One region of the Mesorhizobium sp. M1328 genome, then DNA from elsewhere that is predicted to be linked to it. Evidence: predicted binding sites of a transcription regulator. Region 1 holds the regulator's gene; the other holds the start of a gene.

Region 1 (7,602 bases):
CGAATGCCGCGTTCCAGCGCCTCACCGACCAGCCGGTATCCGGGGTCGGAGATGAGCGGCGTGCCGGCATCCGAGATCAGCGCGACGCTCTGCCCGGCCTCGAGTGCCGCGATCAGCTTCGGCCCGGCCTCGCCGGCATTGTGTTCGTGGTAGGCGGTGGTGCGGCGGCGGATGCCGTAGCGGTCGAGCAGCACGCGGCTGACACGTGTGTCCTCGCAGGCGACGATATCGGCGGCGGCGAGCGTTTCCAGCGCGCGCAGCGTGATGTCGGCGAGATTGCCGATAGGCGTCGCCACCAGATAGAGCGCCGGCTCGAGCGGCCGGGCGGCAATCTCGGTCTGCCCGACCACATAACTGCGTTTGGCCGATTCGCCGGTCACCTGCACAACTCCGTTCGACCCTGTTTGGCACGGCTCACGCTTGGTTGCAAAAGCCTGGGTTGCAACGGCCCGGGTTCCAGAAGGGATGCCGACGTGAACCAGCCGCCATGCCTTCGCCATAGTAGGGAACGAAACCGTTGCCGGCGAATTTTACACCTGATCTCGGGAGGAGCAGGATGGACAGCCTGACGATACAGGACGTTTTCGAACCCTATTATGCCGGCCGCAAACGCTTCGCTGCGCCATGCGACAAAGGCCTGCCTGCCGAAGCCGCAGATGGCAGAGCCAAGAAGCCGCTTGCACGCCAGCGATCGGCAGAGAGTAAGCCCGCAAACGAAACCGACCGCACGATGGAGCACTGACCGGACGATGCCCAATCGCTTCGACATTTTCATCACCCGCCTCGAAACAAAAAGCGCCCGCGATGGCGCAGCATCACATCCCACAGCCGACCAGCACCGTGCCTCGCGCGACAAAAGCGAGATCAAGCCGGCGCGCTCCGGAGAGACCAGCGAAAAAGATCGCGCCAAACACCGCCACAAGCACGAGGCTTGACCACCGCAGACCTTCGCGATTGGTCGAGACAGCTCTCGAAAGCGCGGTTGCGCATGCTCCGCGATGTATCATTCAACCCAGATACTTCGAGACGCGCGCCTCCAGCAGGCCCACCAGAGCCGGGTCCATGAATTCATAGTCGTCGGGAATATCGAGGCAGATTACTCGAGCCTTTTTCAGGCTTGTCTTGAATTTCTGCTGCAGTTTGGCGCGGTGCGGTTTTTCCATCACGAAGATGATGTCGGCCCAGGCAACGAGTTCATGCGTCAACGGAGTGTCGGCATCGTGATTGGTGCCCGCTGATGCGACCTCGATGTCCCGCCGCTTGGAAAACAGCTGCTCCGCCGTCGGGCTGCGCAAGCGATTCTGGCTGCAGACGAAGAGAACGTTCTTCAACGTGCTATCTGGCCAGATCCGCCACGACCGCATCGAGCACGATCATGCCGGCCGGCGTGGCGCGCAGGCGGGCATTGCCGATCGGCGCCACCAGGCCTTCGTCCTGCAGCACCGACAGCCGTGCCGTCGACAGGCCGCGCCCTGAAAATGCCTCGTAGCGGGAAAGGTCGATGCCTTCCGCCAGCCTCAGCCCCATCAGCAGGAACTCGTCGGCCTCTTCCGACCGCGTGAGGATCTCGCCGCCGGTAACGCCATGGCCCTTGGCCTCGACCAGATTGGCCCAGGTCTCCGGCATTTTCTCGGCGATCGTCACCACGCGCCGCCCGCTCTCGACGAAGCGGCCATGCGCACCGGGACCGACGCCGACATATTCGCCATAGCGCCAATAGGTGAGATTGTGCCGGCTTTCGGCGCCGGGCCTGGCGTGGTTAGAAATTTCGTAGGCCGGCAGTCCGCGTGCGGCGGTGATCTCTTGCGTCAACGCGTAGAGATCGGCGGCAACCTCATTGTCTGGAATGATGAATTTCCTTGCCGCATGCAGTGCATGGAACGGCGTGCCTTCCTCGATGGTCAGCTGATAGAGAGACAGATGGTCTGCGGCGTGGCCGATCGCCTGCTCGAGTTCCGTCTGCCACGCTTCAGGCGTCTGGTCCGGCCGCGCGTAGATCAGGTCGAAGGACAACCGTGGGAAAATCTCGCGCGCCAGGCCGATCGCATGCAGGGCCTCATCGACATTGTGCAAACGGCCGAGAAAGCGCAGATCCTTGTCGTTCAGCGCCTGCACGCCAAGCGACACCCGGTTGACGCCCGCCGCGCGATAGCCGCGAAAGCGCTCGGCCTCGACGGAGGAAGGATTGGCCTCCAGCGTCACCTCGATGCCACCAGGCACCGTCCAGTTCTTCGCCACTGCATCCAGCACCGCCGCCACGGTCTGCGGCTTCATCAGCGACGGCGTGCCGCCGCCAAGAAAGATGCTTGTCACCTCGCGCGGTCCCGTGCGGCCGCGCATGGTCGCCAGCTCGGTCTCGAAGGCGCGGGCAAAACGCTCCTGGTCGACCGGCTGGTGGCGGACATGGCTGTTGAAGTCGCAATAGGGGCATTTGGCCGCGCAGAACGGCCAGTGGACGTAGACGCCGAAACCAGGGCTGCGGTCGAGCAGCATGGTCATGCGGCGGCCAATCGGGCTTGGGCGAATTTCTGAAAGGCGCGGGCACGGTGTGACAATGCGGTTGGCTGGCCGGGCTTCCAGCCATGCTTTTCCTCCGCGCTCATCTCGCCGAAGGTCTTTTCGAATCCGTTGGGCAAGAACACCGGATCGTAGCCGAAGCCGAGCTCGCCGCGCGGCGGCCATACCAGCATGCCCTCGACCTCGCCGCGAAAATATTCCGCCTGGCCGTCGGGAAAGGCCAGGCAGATCACCGCGACAAAGCGGCCCTTGCGCTGGGCAGGCGTGATCGCGCCAACTTCCTGCAAAGCCACTTCCGTGCGCTGCATGGCCATGCCGAAGTCGCGGGAGCCGTCCGGCGTCTCGGCCCAGTTGGCGGTGTAGACGCCGGGTGCGCCGTCAAGCGCATCGACACATAGGCCGGAATCGTCCGACAGCGCCGGCAATCCAGTGGCCTTGGCGGCGGCCAAGGCTTTTATGAGGGCGTTCTCCTCGAAAGTGCTGCCGGTCTCGTCCGGTTCCGGCAAGCCGTATTCCTTGGCGGACTTCGCTTCTATGCCGAACGGCGCCATCAGATCGGCGAATTCCCGCAATTTGCCGGCGTTATGGCTGGCGACGACGATCTTATGCCCGTCAAGCGAGTGAACAGTTGGCGAATGCATCAGATGCCCCAGATTCTTGGCTCGGCGAATTCGATCGAATTGCCCGAGGGGTCGCGAATATAGATCGAGCGGCCGCCCTGCGGCCATTCGAACTCGCTTTCGATGGCGATTTTCTTCGCCTCAAGATGGGCTTTCCAGCGCGGGATTTCATCCGCGCTTGCGGCGAAGCAAAGATGCCCCTCGCCGACGGCGCCATGCGGCGGCACTTTGAGCTTGGCATCGGACGCCGGCGGCACCTTGGTCGCCTCGGCATTGAAGATGAGCAGCACGCCGTCGCCGCAGCGGAAGAAGAGATGCCTGCCGTCGACTTTGCCGAGCGGATCGAGCCCGAGCACGCCCGAATAGAACCGTTCCGCGGCAGCAAGATCCGTCACGTAGAGTGCTGATTCCAGGATTGCGGAAGGGGTCACAGGATCGTCAACCTCATCGTCATAAACTGAAGATCAGTCCACGGCCATCTGCTGCAGGCTGACCAGGCGCTGAATGCCCTTCTTGGCCAATACCATCAGCGCCGCGAACTGCTCTTCCGAGAACGGCTCGCCCTCGGCCGTGCCCTGGATCTCGACGATACCGCCCTTGCCGGTCATGACGAAATTGGCGTCGGTGCCGGCCGAGGAATCCTCGATGTAGTCGAGATCGATGACCGGCTGGCCATCATGGATGCCGCAGGAGATCGCCGCAACGTGATCCTTCAGCACCTTGCCAAGGCTCGCCATCTGGCGGACTTCCATCCAGCGCAGGCAATCGTAAAGCGCCACCCAGCCGCCGGTGATCGAAGCGGTGCGCGTGCCGCCGTCGGCCTGGATCACGTCGCAGTCGACGGTGATCTGCTGCTCGCCGAGCGCCTGCAGATCGACCACGGCGCGCAGGGAGCGGCCGATCAGCCGCTGGATTTCCAGCGTGCGGCCGCCTTGTTTGCCGGCCGAAGCCTCGCGGCGCATGCGCTCGCCGGTCGAGCGCGGCAGCATGCCATATTCCGCCGTCACCCAGCCCTTGCCGGAATTGCGCATCCAGCCCGGCACCTTTTCCTCCAGGCTGGCCGTACACAGCACATGCGTGTCGCCAAACTTCACCAGGCACGAGCCTTCCGCATGCTTGGAGACGCCGCGCTCGAAGGAGATGGGGCGCATTTCGTCGAATTGGCGTTTGGAAGGGCGCATTCAGGCTTCTTTCTTTCTTCGGAATCTTGGCCGGGCTTGTAGCCGCACGGGGCGCTAGGCGCAAAGGAAAATGGACCGGTTGCGCCGCCGCCGCGGAAGTCTATATCTTCGGGCCGGAGGTTTTTGGCTCGAATGACCAAGGCAGTCGATCCCGGTTCGCAATCGCACGTGCTTCCGTCGCACGCGCTGCAATCGCCCGCGCTTCAATCGCTCGACATGCGTTCGCGCGACATCTTTCGGCGCATCGTCGATTCCTATTTGAAGGATGGCGAGCCGGTCGGTTCGCGCAGCCTGTCGCGCATCCTGCCGTCGTCGCTGTCGCCGGCCACCATCCGCAACGTGATGAGCGACCTTGAGCATCTCGGCCTGATCTATGCGCCGCACATTTCGGCTGGCCGGCTGCCGACCCAGGCAGGCCTGCGTTTCTTCGTCGATGCTTTCATGGAACTCGGTGACCTCTCCGACGAGGAGCGCCGCACCATCGAGGCGCAGGTGCGCGCCTCCGGCTCGGGCGCGACGCTGGAGCATATGCTGACCGAGGCCAGCCAGATGCTGTCCGGCATGTCGCGCGGCGCCGGCCTCGTGCTCGCCGCCAAGAACGAGGTGGCGCTGAAGCACATCGAATTCATCCAGCTCGAGCCGACCAAGGCGCTGGCCGTGCTCGTCTCGCAGAACGGCGACGTCGAAAATCGCGTCATCGATCTGCCCGCCGGCATCACCGTCTCGCAATTGCACGAAGCCTCCAACTTCCTCAACGCCCATATCCGCGGCCGCACCCTGGCCGAGGCGCGGGTCGAGATCGCACGCATCAAGGAAGAGACCAGGGCAGCCCTCGACACGCTGTCGCAGGATCTGGTCGAGAAGGGCCTGGCGGTCTGGGCAGGCGCCGAAAGCGGCGTGCCTGGGCGGCTTATCGTGCGCGGCCGCGCCAATCTCCTGGAAAACGTCACTGCCCAGGCCGACATAGAATTGCTGCGGCATCTGTTCGAGGATCTGGAGACGCAGGATGGGCTGATCCAGCTCCTCGACCTCGCCGAGGAAGGTCCGGGGGTGCGCATCTTCATCGGTTCGGAAAACAAGCTGTTTTCGCTGTCTGGCTCCTCGCTGGTGGTGGCACCCTATCGCGACAAGGACGCGCGCGTCGTCGGTGCGCTCGGCGTCATCGGGCCGACGCGGCTGAACTATGCCCGCATAGTACCGATGGTCGACTATACCGCGCAGCTGATTTCGCGCATGCTGCGCTAGGAGCCGCCGCGGCCTGCCGCAAGGAGAAAAAGAATGGCGCTGGAATCGTTCAAGGCCCAGATTAGCCTGCTGCTCGAGGAAATGGTCAATCAGCCTGAGGATCAGCACGAGGTGCAAGAGCAGTTGCGTGAGAAGCTGCAAGAGATGCGGGCCATGGGCCTGCCGCTGCCGGCCGATCTGGTCGCGCTGGAAAAGCGCCTTGATGACGATTTCTACGCCTCTGGCAACTGAAGGGGTTCGGCTTCAAATCCTCGTGTTCCGGACGACCGCTTGGAACGACCAATGCCTGATCCCGTTTGTCCTCTTCGAGGCGAATCCCGGAGGACGTTGATGACCCGATCTGGCGGCTTTGCGGCCATTGCCGCGGCTCTCCTTGTCGCGACACCGGCATCCGCCCGGCAGTCGGATCAGAAGGTGCTCAAAGGCGAAGCCGCTTTTGGCGATTGGCACGCCGACAGGCCTGGCGTCCGCCGCCTGATCGGGCCGCAAGACATGCCGCCAGCCGATCCCGCCCAATCCGCTTCGAACGGCGCCGGCGTGACGGAGCGGCCCGAAAGCGCCAAGCCAGAATTGCCGCCGGGCTTTTCGGCCGAAATAATCGCCTCCGGACTCTATAATCCGCGCGTCGTTCGCGTCGCTCCGAACGGCGACCTGTTCATCGCCAACGGCCATGCCGACCAAATACGTGTCTACCGTCTGGCCGAGGGCCGCGCCAAACCCATCGAGAAAGCGATTTTCGCCAAGGGCCTCAACTATCCATATGGCATCGCCTTCTATCCGCCAGGCGACAAGCCGCAATGGGTCTATGTCGCAAGCAGCGACAGCATCGTCCGCTTCCCCTATCGCGACGGTGACCTAAAGGCGTCCGCTAAACCAGAAACCATTGTCGCCAAAATCCCGTCGGGCGGTCACTCGACCCGTGACATCGCCTTCTCGCCTGACGGCAAGACGCTTTTTTTATCGGTTGGCTCGGACTCGAATGTCGCCGAGGACATGGACAAGCAACCCGATGGCGGCGTCGACGCGTGGGCGAAATCAAAGCCGCTCGGCGCAACGTGGGGCTCCGAGGAAGGCCGTGCAGATGTGCTCGCCTTTGACCCGGATGGGAAAAATCCCCGAACTGTCGCCACCGGCCTGCGCAACTGCACGGGCATGACGGTGCAGCCCGCCACCGGCGCATTGTGGTGCGTCGTCAACGAGCGGGACGAACTCGGCGACAACGTGCCGTTCGAATTTGCAACTGCGGTCAAGGACGGCGGATTCTATGGTTGGCCTTGGTACTACATCGGCAATAACGAGGATCCGCGCCATCAGGGCGAGCGGGCAGACCTGGCCGGCAAGGCCACTGTCCCCGATGTATTGATGCAGGCGCATTCGGCGCCGATGAACATAGCCTTCTACGACGGCAAGAACTTCCCGGCGGATTATCAGGGTGACGCCTTCGTCACCATGCATGGTTCGTGGAACCGTGGCGCCAGGACCGGCTACAAGGTGGTGAGGCTCAAATTCAGGGATGGCAAGCCGACCGGCGAGTATGAGGACTTCATGACCGGCTTCGTCATCTCGAACGACGCCGTCTGGGGCCGCCCGGTCGGTGTCGCGATGGCCAAGGACGGCTCGCTGATCGTCACAGAGGACGGTAACGGCACCATCTGGCGCGTTACCTACGAAGACGGCCGCTCCTGAACGGCGGTGTCGCCTGCTGCGCTGGCGCAATCGAATCCGGCCCGAGGGAATTCACCCAACTTCAACATTGTGCGACAAGCGCGAATCATGACGCTCACCGGGTTCCTCGCCTACAGCGCCGCCCTCGGCATCGCCGCAGCCATCCCCGGCCCAGGCGTCACCGCGCTCGTTGCGCGTGCACTGGGCTCCGGCTTCCGCTCGTCGCTGGCCATGTCGTTCGGGCTGATGCTCGGCGACCTGACCTATTTGACTGCCGTGGTGCTCGGCCTCGCTTTCGTCGCACAAACTTTCGGCATGGTCTTCCTGGCCATCAAATGGCTGGGCGTCGCTTACCTCGCTTTTCTTGGCTGGCG
Region 2 (7,602 bases), on a different contig from region 1:
ACTGAAGCTTCTTGTAGCTGTCGGTGATGGCCTTGAACTCGACAAGCTTCGCCGCCGCATCCGGCGCCGCGTTGAACCTGTCAACGCATATGGCGGATGCCAGGTCTCCACGCGCCGTGTCGCTGGCCGTGGCCGCCATCTTTTGGGACGTGCCGCCGGTGACCCAGCCTCCCCAACTGAAGCCGATGACGATCGTGGCGATCACGGCCGCGATGCACGCCCAGACCAGCATGGTCTTCGAAGGCTGGTAGTCCTCCCAACGACGGGAGAGAGATTGTTTAGTGGTGTTCTGCATGGCCATGGAGGTTTTCCTTCCAGGTTGGAGTGCGGATTGCTTTGTCCGGCCGCGCTGGCCGAACGGTTCAGGCACTGTTCTCAGTATCCACCCATGCCGCCGTTGCCTGCCGCCGGGGCGGAATCCTTCGCGGGAATGTCGGCGATCATTGCTTCAGCGGTGATGAGCAGCGCCGCGATCGAACCGGCATCCTGCAGCGCAGTTCGCACGACCTTGGCAGGATCGACGATGCCGGCCTTGATCATGTCCACATAGGTTTCCGTCTGCGCATCGAAGCCCTGGTTGCGATCCTTGCTGTCGGTCAGCTTGCCGACCACGATCGAACCTTCGACGCCGGCGTTCTCGGCGATCTGACGGATTGGAGCCTCAAGCGCCCTGAGCACGATGGAGATGCCGGCGATCACGTCGGCGTTGGCGCCTGTAAGGGAGGTCAGCACGGCCTTGGCGCGCAGCAGCGCGACACCGCCACCGGGCACGATGCCTTCCTCAACGGCCGCACGCGTGGCGTTCAGCGCATCATCGATGCGATCCTTCTTTTCCTTGACCTCAGTCTCGGTCGCGCCGCCGACGCGGATGACGGCGACGCCGCCTGCGAGCTTCGCCAGCCTCTCCTGCAGCTTCTCCTTGTCATAGTCGGATGTGGTCTCCTCGATCTGCGCCTTGATCTGGCCGATGCGCGCTGCAATGCCGGCCTTGTCGCCGGAGCCGTCGATCACCGTGGTCGTATCCTTCTCGATCAGCACGCGCTTGGCGCGGCCGAGCATGTCGAGCGTGACGTTTTCCAGCTTGACGCCGAGATCTTCGGAGATCATCTGGCCGGCGGTCAGCACCGCGATGTCCTCCAGCATCGCCTTACGGCGGTCGCCGAAACCGGGAGCCTTGACGGCCGCGACCTTGAGGCCGCCCCGCAGCTTGTTGACGACGAGCGTGGCGAGAGCCTCGCCCTCGACATCCTCGGAAATGATCAGCAGCGGCTTGCCGCTCTGCACCACAGCTTCGAGGATCGGCAGCATGGCCTGCAGATTGCCGAGCTTCTTCTCGTGGATGAGAATATATGGGTCATCGAGTTCGACGCGCATCTTCTCGGCGTTGGTGACAAAGTAGGGAGAGAGGTAACCACGGTCGAACTGCATGCCCTCGACGACGTCGAGCTCGGTCTCGGCGGTTTTCGATTCCTCGACGGTGATGACGCCGTCATTGCCGACCTTGTCCATCGCCTTGGCGATCATCTCGCCGACGGTCGCGTCGCCATTGGCGGCGATGGTGCCGACCTGGGCGACCTCAGCCGAAGACTTCACCTTCTTGGCGCGCGCCTGGATTTCCTTGACGACGGCGCTGACGGCAAGGTCGATGCCGCGCTTGAGGTCCATCGGGTTCATGCCGGCGGCAACGAATTTGGCGCCTTCGCGCAGGATGGACGCGGCGAGCACGGTCGCGGTGGTTGTGCCGTCGCCGGCGAGGTCATTGGTCTTCGAGGCCACTTCGCGCACCATCTGCGCGCCCATGTTCTCGAACTTGTCGGCAAGCTCGATCTCCTTGGCGACAGTGACGCCGTCCTTGGTGATGCGCGGCGCGCCATAGGCCTTGTCGATGACGACGTTGCGGCCTTTGGGGCCGAGCGTCACCTTGACGGCGTTGTTGAGCAGTTCGACGCCGCGCAGCATCCGGTCGCGAGCATCGGCGGAGAATTTGATTTCCTTGGCAGACATGATGTTTTGTCCAGTTCGATCTTGACAGTGAGGGGTCGGAGTCTGGTCAGGCGGCTTTTTTGGTGGCCGCTCCGGCTTTCTCGACGATGCCCATGATGTCGCTCTCCTTCATGATCAGAAGGTCTTCGCCATCGATTTTGACCTCGGTTCCGGACCACTTGCCGAACAGGATGAGATCGCCCGCCTTGACGTCGAGAGGAACCAGCTTGCCGCTTTCGTCGCGGGAACCTGGGCCGATGGCGATGACCTCGCCTTCCTGCGGCTTTTCCTTCGCAGTGTCGGGAATGATGATGCCGCCTTTGGATTTGAGATCGCCTTCCGCACGTCGGATGACGACGCGGTCGTGGAGTGGCCGGAATTTCATTGGGTTCTTTCCGCAGCCGACGCATAGGGGCAGCCGCAACACTTACATAGTGCTGTTGGCACTCGAATGATAGGAGTGCCAAAACTATTTTGCAGACTTCAAAAAATACAAATCCGCTCCCGCTGCCCGGGCACGTCGGGCGAAAAGAAAATTCATTCGTGTTTGGGAAGTTATTTTGCAGAGATATGCCGTTCTGTAGGGTCGAAGAATAAATAAATATGCCGATCGCCTTGTTAAAACACCAATTGAGGCGCATATGTAAACCACGTTGATTTGGCCGTTTTGGCTTTCGCGGTGTCAGAGACTACGACCCGCCATTCACCACCGAATTCTCGACAGCGAATGCACAAGTGCCGATCCGGCGCGCATCTCGCTCTGTTCGAACCTGGGGCGAAGTCCAGTGCTGACCACGGATGTACTGGCAGCCGCGGGATCGTTCCGGTTCGGATGGGAATGATGCAGGAAGCGCATCCGCGTGTCCCTGCGGAGACTCCTATCATGACCACACGCACCACGCAGACGGTCGTCCGATTTTCGTCCGCATTCCTGTTGCCCGGCTTCGATGCCCCGCAGCCGGCTGGAGAATACCGTGTCGACCAAGACGAAGAGTCAATCGACGGCTTATCCCGGCTTGCCTGGCGACGCGTCGCCGCCTTCATCCACCTGCCGGCGATCGCCAAGCAGGTTCCACTGCAGCAGATGGTGCCGATCAATCCGGCGGACCTCGATGCCGCACTCGAAAAGGACCATGAATTGTCATGACAGCAACGAGCTTTTCACACCGCAGCCGGGAGCTTCCGCGCGACACCGCAGCACATCGCTTTGCAGTGGGCCAGGCTGTCCGCCTGAAGAGCGGCTTCGGGAGACCGGCTTTGCCCAGGGACGTCTATCACATCACCGGCACCCTGCCGCCGCGGAGAGATTCACCTCAATACCGCATCCGCAACGACGACGAACGTCATGAGCGGGTGACGACGCAGGACAGTCTCGAGCCGGTCGGCATGTGGCCGGCAGGCGACGGCGAAACCCTCATCGAAAGGACGTTCGGCCATGGCCAAGGGACAAAAACGCAGCAATCGCGAGATCAGAAAGCCGAAGCAGGAAAAGGCTCAGTCCAAGCCTGAAAGCACGTTCGGCAACCAGATCAAGCTCGCCGCGAACGCCAACGTCCCGCGCGGCAAGGGCTGAGAGCAGCACGCTGTGACGAGACGGGAGCGCGGGCATCAATGAAGTGGTGATCGATTTTTACCGCACCCGGGACGTTGACGATGCACATGCGGTCGTCGCCCGCGAGACCGCAGAAGCTGCCGATCTTGCGAGACCGCAGAAGCTGCCGATCTTGATGACGCGGTCGAGATTGCACGGCAGCTTTCGCAGACCCTCGACATGTCGCAGCAACCGGACGCGGTGGCGATTACGGACGCGAATGGATTGATACCCTATTCAGGGCCCATCCACGCCGAAGCAGCCAATGAAGAAAGGCTACAATAATGAACCTCCACAACAACGACACCGAGCGGGTGCGCGATGCCACCGCGCTAGGCACGTGGGAGAATGAAGGCGGAGCACCCGGCCGCCATTCCGTGGACCATCAATACGGCCGCCGCATCGAAACGGATCGCTCCTGGACCGTCTACCACGTCTTCACCGGTGTTCCAGCCCAAGCAGACGGCCAGATCATGACCGGCCTCAGCCGATCGGCAGCAACAGAAGACATGGGGTCGCTGAATCGTCGTAATGAACGACGCAACAGAGATCAGGGTACCCTGATGGCACGCGCCCAACTTGCACGATGTTCAGTAGAGGAATGCCGACGGTGACCCTCGAATTTCCCAACCGGAGCCGGAGCTTCGACGAAGTGCGCAATGCTGTCCGCTTCGTCGGCCATGACGGCATGTTCGAGGTGCCGTTCTTCGTCGAGACCGCCGCGCTGGCACAGCCCGGCAGGACGCAGCTGTCCGAAGCGGATCTCCTCACGGCTTTCGATGCAGCGCGCAACTCGATCCACGATGTCGCGCGGGAAGCCTACTCTCATGGACGCCGCACCTCCTATATGCTGACGGCCGTCGATTTCCGCTAGGGGGAGCTCTCGATGCTAATCCGCTACGGTTATGAGATCACACTGACCTGCCAGCAGCCGACCGCATTGGTATGTCTCCTGTCGGTCCACGAAGATCGTGCGGCCGAGATCAGGGTTCCGGAAATGATCGAGGCAGCGGATGGCGCCGCCGCCATGGCCGCAATGGCTGCCCATCTCGATCACATCGAGGCTAGCACGCGCGCTGAAAGGCCGCGTCACCGAGTGGGCTGCCTTGCGGCCGAAGGCCGATGTAAGAGACGAGGCCGCCGGCGAGGAGGGCCGGAACGAGCGCCACGATCGCGACCATCTGCAATGTGGTGTTGCTCTTGTGGAGCCAGAATTGTTGCAATGGGGCGAATGGATTGGTGGTGATCGTCGCTTCGAGAATGCGGCCGTCACGGAAAAAAATCTGGAGGCCAAGGCCATAGCCAAGAATCCAGACTGCAAAGACGATTCCCGTGCAGAAGAACAGGTAAAAGGCCTTATAGCCTTGGCTCATGATTCATCCCGGGCAAAGAAGATTTCCGACACGACGCGCTTGCCGCCGTCGCGGCGAAGCTGGATGACGATCGGGATGACCATCTGAATGTAGGACATCAGATCGGCCTTGGAATAACCTGACGACAGCCAGCCTGTTGCATCATCATGGCAAGTTGCTCGTAGGCACCCATCGGTGTGTCGGCATGGACAGTGGACATGCTGCCGGGGTGGCCGGTGTTGATCGCGCGAAGGAACGAGAAGGCTTCGGCGCCGCGGATTTCGCCGACAAACAGGCGGTCGGGCGCATGCGAAGCGATGCTTCGAGCAGGCTTTGAATCGTCACGTCAGCAGTGCCCTGATCGCCCTTTGAGGCGACGAGGTGCACTTTGTTGGCCTGGGGCGGGAACAGTTCGCGTGTGTCTTCCAGGGTCAGAATGCGCTCATTGGCATCGATGCTTTTCAAGCATGCGTTCAGAAACGTCGTCTTGCCGGAGGATGTGCCGCCGCTGATCAGGATCGATACCCGTTTCGTGATGGCCGTATGGATGAAGTCATAGATACGACCGGCGCGCAGATGGGCAATCAAGTCGCGATCGATGTCGCTTAGGCCGCCGACAGCGACCGATACTTTGTCGAGCGAACCGCTGTCGCGATACTCCTCGAGCGTGAAGTTGTTGACCACCTGCTTGCGGATCGAGATTGAGCCCCCTTCCGGAGCGGCCGGCGGCAGGACGATCTGAATGCGTTCGCCTGTCGGCAGCGCGGCGCTGAGAATGGGCTTGGAGCGGCTGACAAACTGACTTGTCGCGCCGGCGACGCGCTCACCGATGTTTTGGATTTCGGCGGCCGTCAGTTCATGAATCTCGTGGTGCTCCATATGGTCGGAGCCGAGGCGTTCGACATAGACGTGGCCCGGCTTGTTGATCGAAAGTTTCGACGACGCGCGGGTCTTCCAGGAATGGTTTCAGCGGAGCCAGCGCGCGATCGAGAAAATGATGAGGGTTCGGGGCTCTACATACGGCGACGTTCACGTTGAATTTCCTTCATCGCTTCGGTGACGGGATCGTCGTATATGGCGCTGAAATCGAGATCCTGTCGGACATAAACAAAGATGCGTTCGCCTTGGCTAACGCCATGACGGTCAACCAAGACGAGACGCATAAGAGATTGTCACTCACGCGCCTCGGCCAGCGATGCGCGCAGCATCACGTCTTGGGTCGTTATCCGCGCCCTGATCTTCATCAGTTTCAACGAATAGTGCCGGCGGCATCGCCATCATGTCGGCACCGCGCAGCCAGTCAGCTTTCAGGTCTGTCATCTCGGTCGATGAGGATGCGCTCCGCGGCTCCGTCGAGGTCCTCGTATTGCCCGCTCCTCAAAGCCCACAGAAACCCAGATAGCCCAAGAGCACCGAGGAACAGGGCCACAGGTATCAGATAGACGAGCGTCGTCATGACGATCGCGCCAGTGCGCCGATGGCGGACCGGTTGCCGCGCCTGCCCACCGTCTCCGGTGCGTTCGTCGCAAAGGACGCCAGGCGTAATGCATTTCCGATGACAAGCAGCGACGAGGCGGACATGGCGATTGCGGCGATCAACGGTGTGACGTGCCCCGAAATGGCGATCGGTACGGCGACGGCATTGTAGATAATGGCGATGGCGATGTTTTGCCGGATCAGTCGTCCGGCCTTGCGCGAGACGTCGAGGGCAAGCGGTACAGCCGAAAGGCTTTCGCGCAGGAACACGAAGTCCGCTGCCTTGCGGCCGACATCGGCGGCCGTGGCTGGAGCTATCGAGACGTGTGCCGCGCTTAGCGCAGGGGTGTCGTTGAGGCCGTCGCCAACCATCAGCACCTTGTGGCCGTCCTTCGCCAGCGTTTCGATATGTTCTACCTTGCCCGAAGGAAGCAGCGCCGGAACAAAGTGATGGATGCCCAACGCCGCCGCGACCTCGCCGCAGGCAGCGGCGGTGTCGCCCGACAGCATTTGCGCGGAAACCCTCGCGTTGTTCAATTGCTCGACGGCCGCTCTGGCGTCTGCACGCAACGCGTCCTCGAAGACAAAGGAAGCCACAATGATCCCATCTTTCGTCAGAACCGTTCCGCCATATCTACTTTCGCCGCCGGTTCGGGCCTTCCATCCAGCCCATCCGCGCCTACCCAGCCGCCAGGTGCTGCCCGCGGCAGTGGCCTCGATGCCGAATCCAGGGTGCTCGCTGACAGAATCGAGCTTTGGCTGGCCGGCGAAACCTGCAAAGTTTGCAATGGCCTTTGAAAGTGGGTGACGGGAATGCGCGGCCATATCGGCTGCGATTGCCAGCATAGTCGGGTGGATGGACGGTGCGTTGAGGAGCCGGGGCTGTCCGAGCGTTAGCGTGCCGGTCTTGTCGAACACCGCGACGTTGATCGTCGCCAAGCGCTCCATGGCGGAACCGTCCTTGACCATGACGCCAGCTTCGAACAGACGCCGCGCGGCGACAACCTGCACGATCGGCACGGCGAGTCCAAGCGCACAGGGACATGTGATAATGAGGACGGCGATGGCGATCGTCATTGCCCGGTGCCAGTCGCCGATGGCCACCATCCAGCCGAGAAACGTCACGAAGGCGGTCAGATGGACCACCGGCGCATAGAGCGCCGAAACGCGGTCGGCGATCCGGCGATAATGCGCGCGACC

The links. The regulator HrcA, encoded in region 1, represses chaperone genes, less so after heat shock. The targets are predictions, from matches to a motif close to GTTAGCACTCNCNNNNNGNGAGTGCTAAC.
Region 2: the regulator HrcA is predicted to act here: its motif matches at 2,423-2,451, upstream of NKH23_RS19465 (co-chaperone GroES).

What each region holds. Positions count from the first base shown of each region.
Region 1 is NZ_JAMYLO010000001.1:480,258-487,859, reverse strand. It holds gene rsmI (16S rRNA (cytidine(1402)-2'-O)-methyltransferase) at 1-380, opposite strand, end outside; gene NKH23_RS02405 (hypothetical protein) at 678-935, shown strand; gene NKH23_RS02400 (low molecular weight protein tyrosine phosphatase family protein) at 1,008-1,331, opposite strand; gene hemW (radical SAM family heme chaperone HemW) at 1,336-2,499, opposite strand; gene rdgB (RdgB/HAM1 family non-canonical purine NTP pyrophosphatase) at 2,496-3,158, opposite strand; gene NKH23_RS02385 (VOC family protein) at 3,158-3,568, opposite strand; gene rph (ribonuclease PH) at 3,602-4,318, opposite strand; gene hrcA (heat-inducible transcriptional repressor HrcA) at 4,451-5,563, shown strand; gene NKH23_RS02370 (hypothetical protein) at 5,597-5,794, shown strand; gene NKH23_RS02365 (PQQ-dependent sugar dehydrogenase) at 5,894-7,249, shown strand; gene NKH23_RS02360 (LysE family translocator) at 7,337-7,602, shown strand, end outside.
Region 2 is NZ_JAMYLO010000011.1:2,936-10,537, forward strand. It holds gene NKH23_RS19455 (hypothetical protein) at 1-301, opposite strand, end outside; gene groL (chaperonin GroEL) at 376-2,004, opposite strand; gene NKH23_RS19465 (co-chaperone GroES) at 2,051-2,368, opposite strand; gene NKH23_RS19470 (hypothetical protein) at 2,867-3,130, shown strand; gene NKH23_RS19475 (hypothetical protein) at 3,127-3,492, shown strand; gene NKH23_RS19480 (hypothetical protein) at 3,859-4,188, shown strand; gene NKH23_RS19485 (DUF1488 family protein) at 4,185-4,448, shown strand; partial or broken gene NKH23_RS19490 (transglutaminase family protein) at 4,461-4,577, shown strand; gene NKH23_RS34645 (hypothetical protein) at 4,588-5,034, shown strand; partial or broken gene virB11 (P-type DNA transfer ATPase VirB11) at 4,944-5,959, opposite strand; gene ccoS (cbb3-type cytochrome oxidase assembly protein CcoS) at 6,227-6,382, opposite strand; gene NKH23_RS19510 (cation-translocating P-type ATPase) at 6,379-7,602, opposite strand, start outside.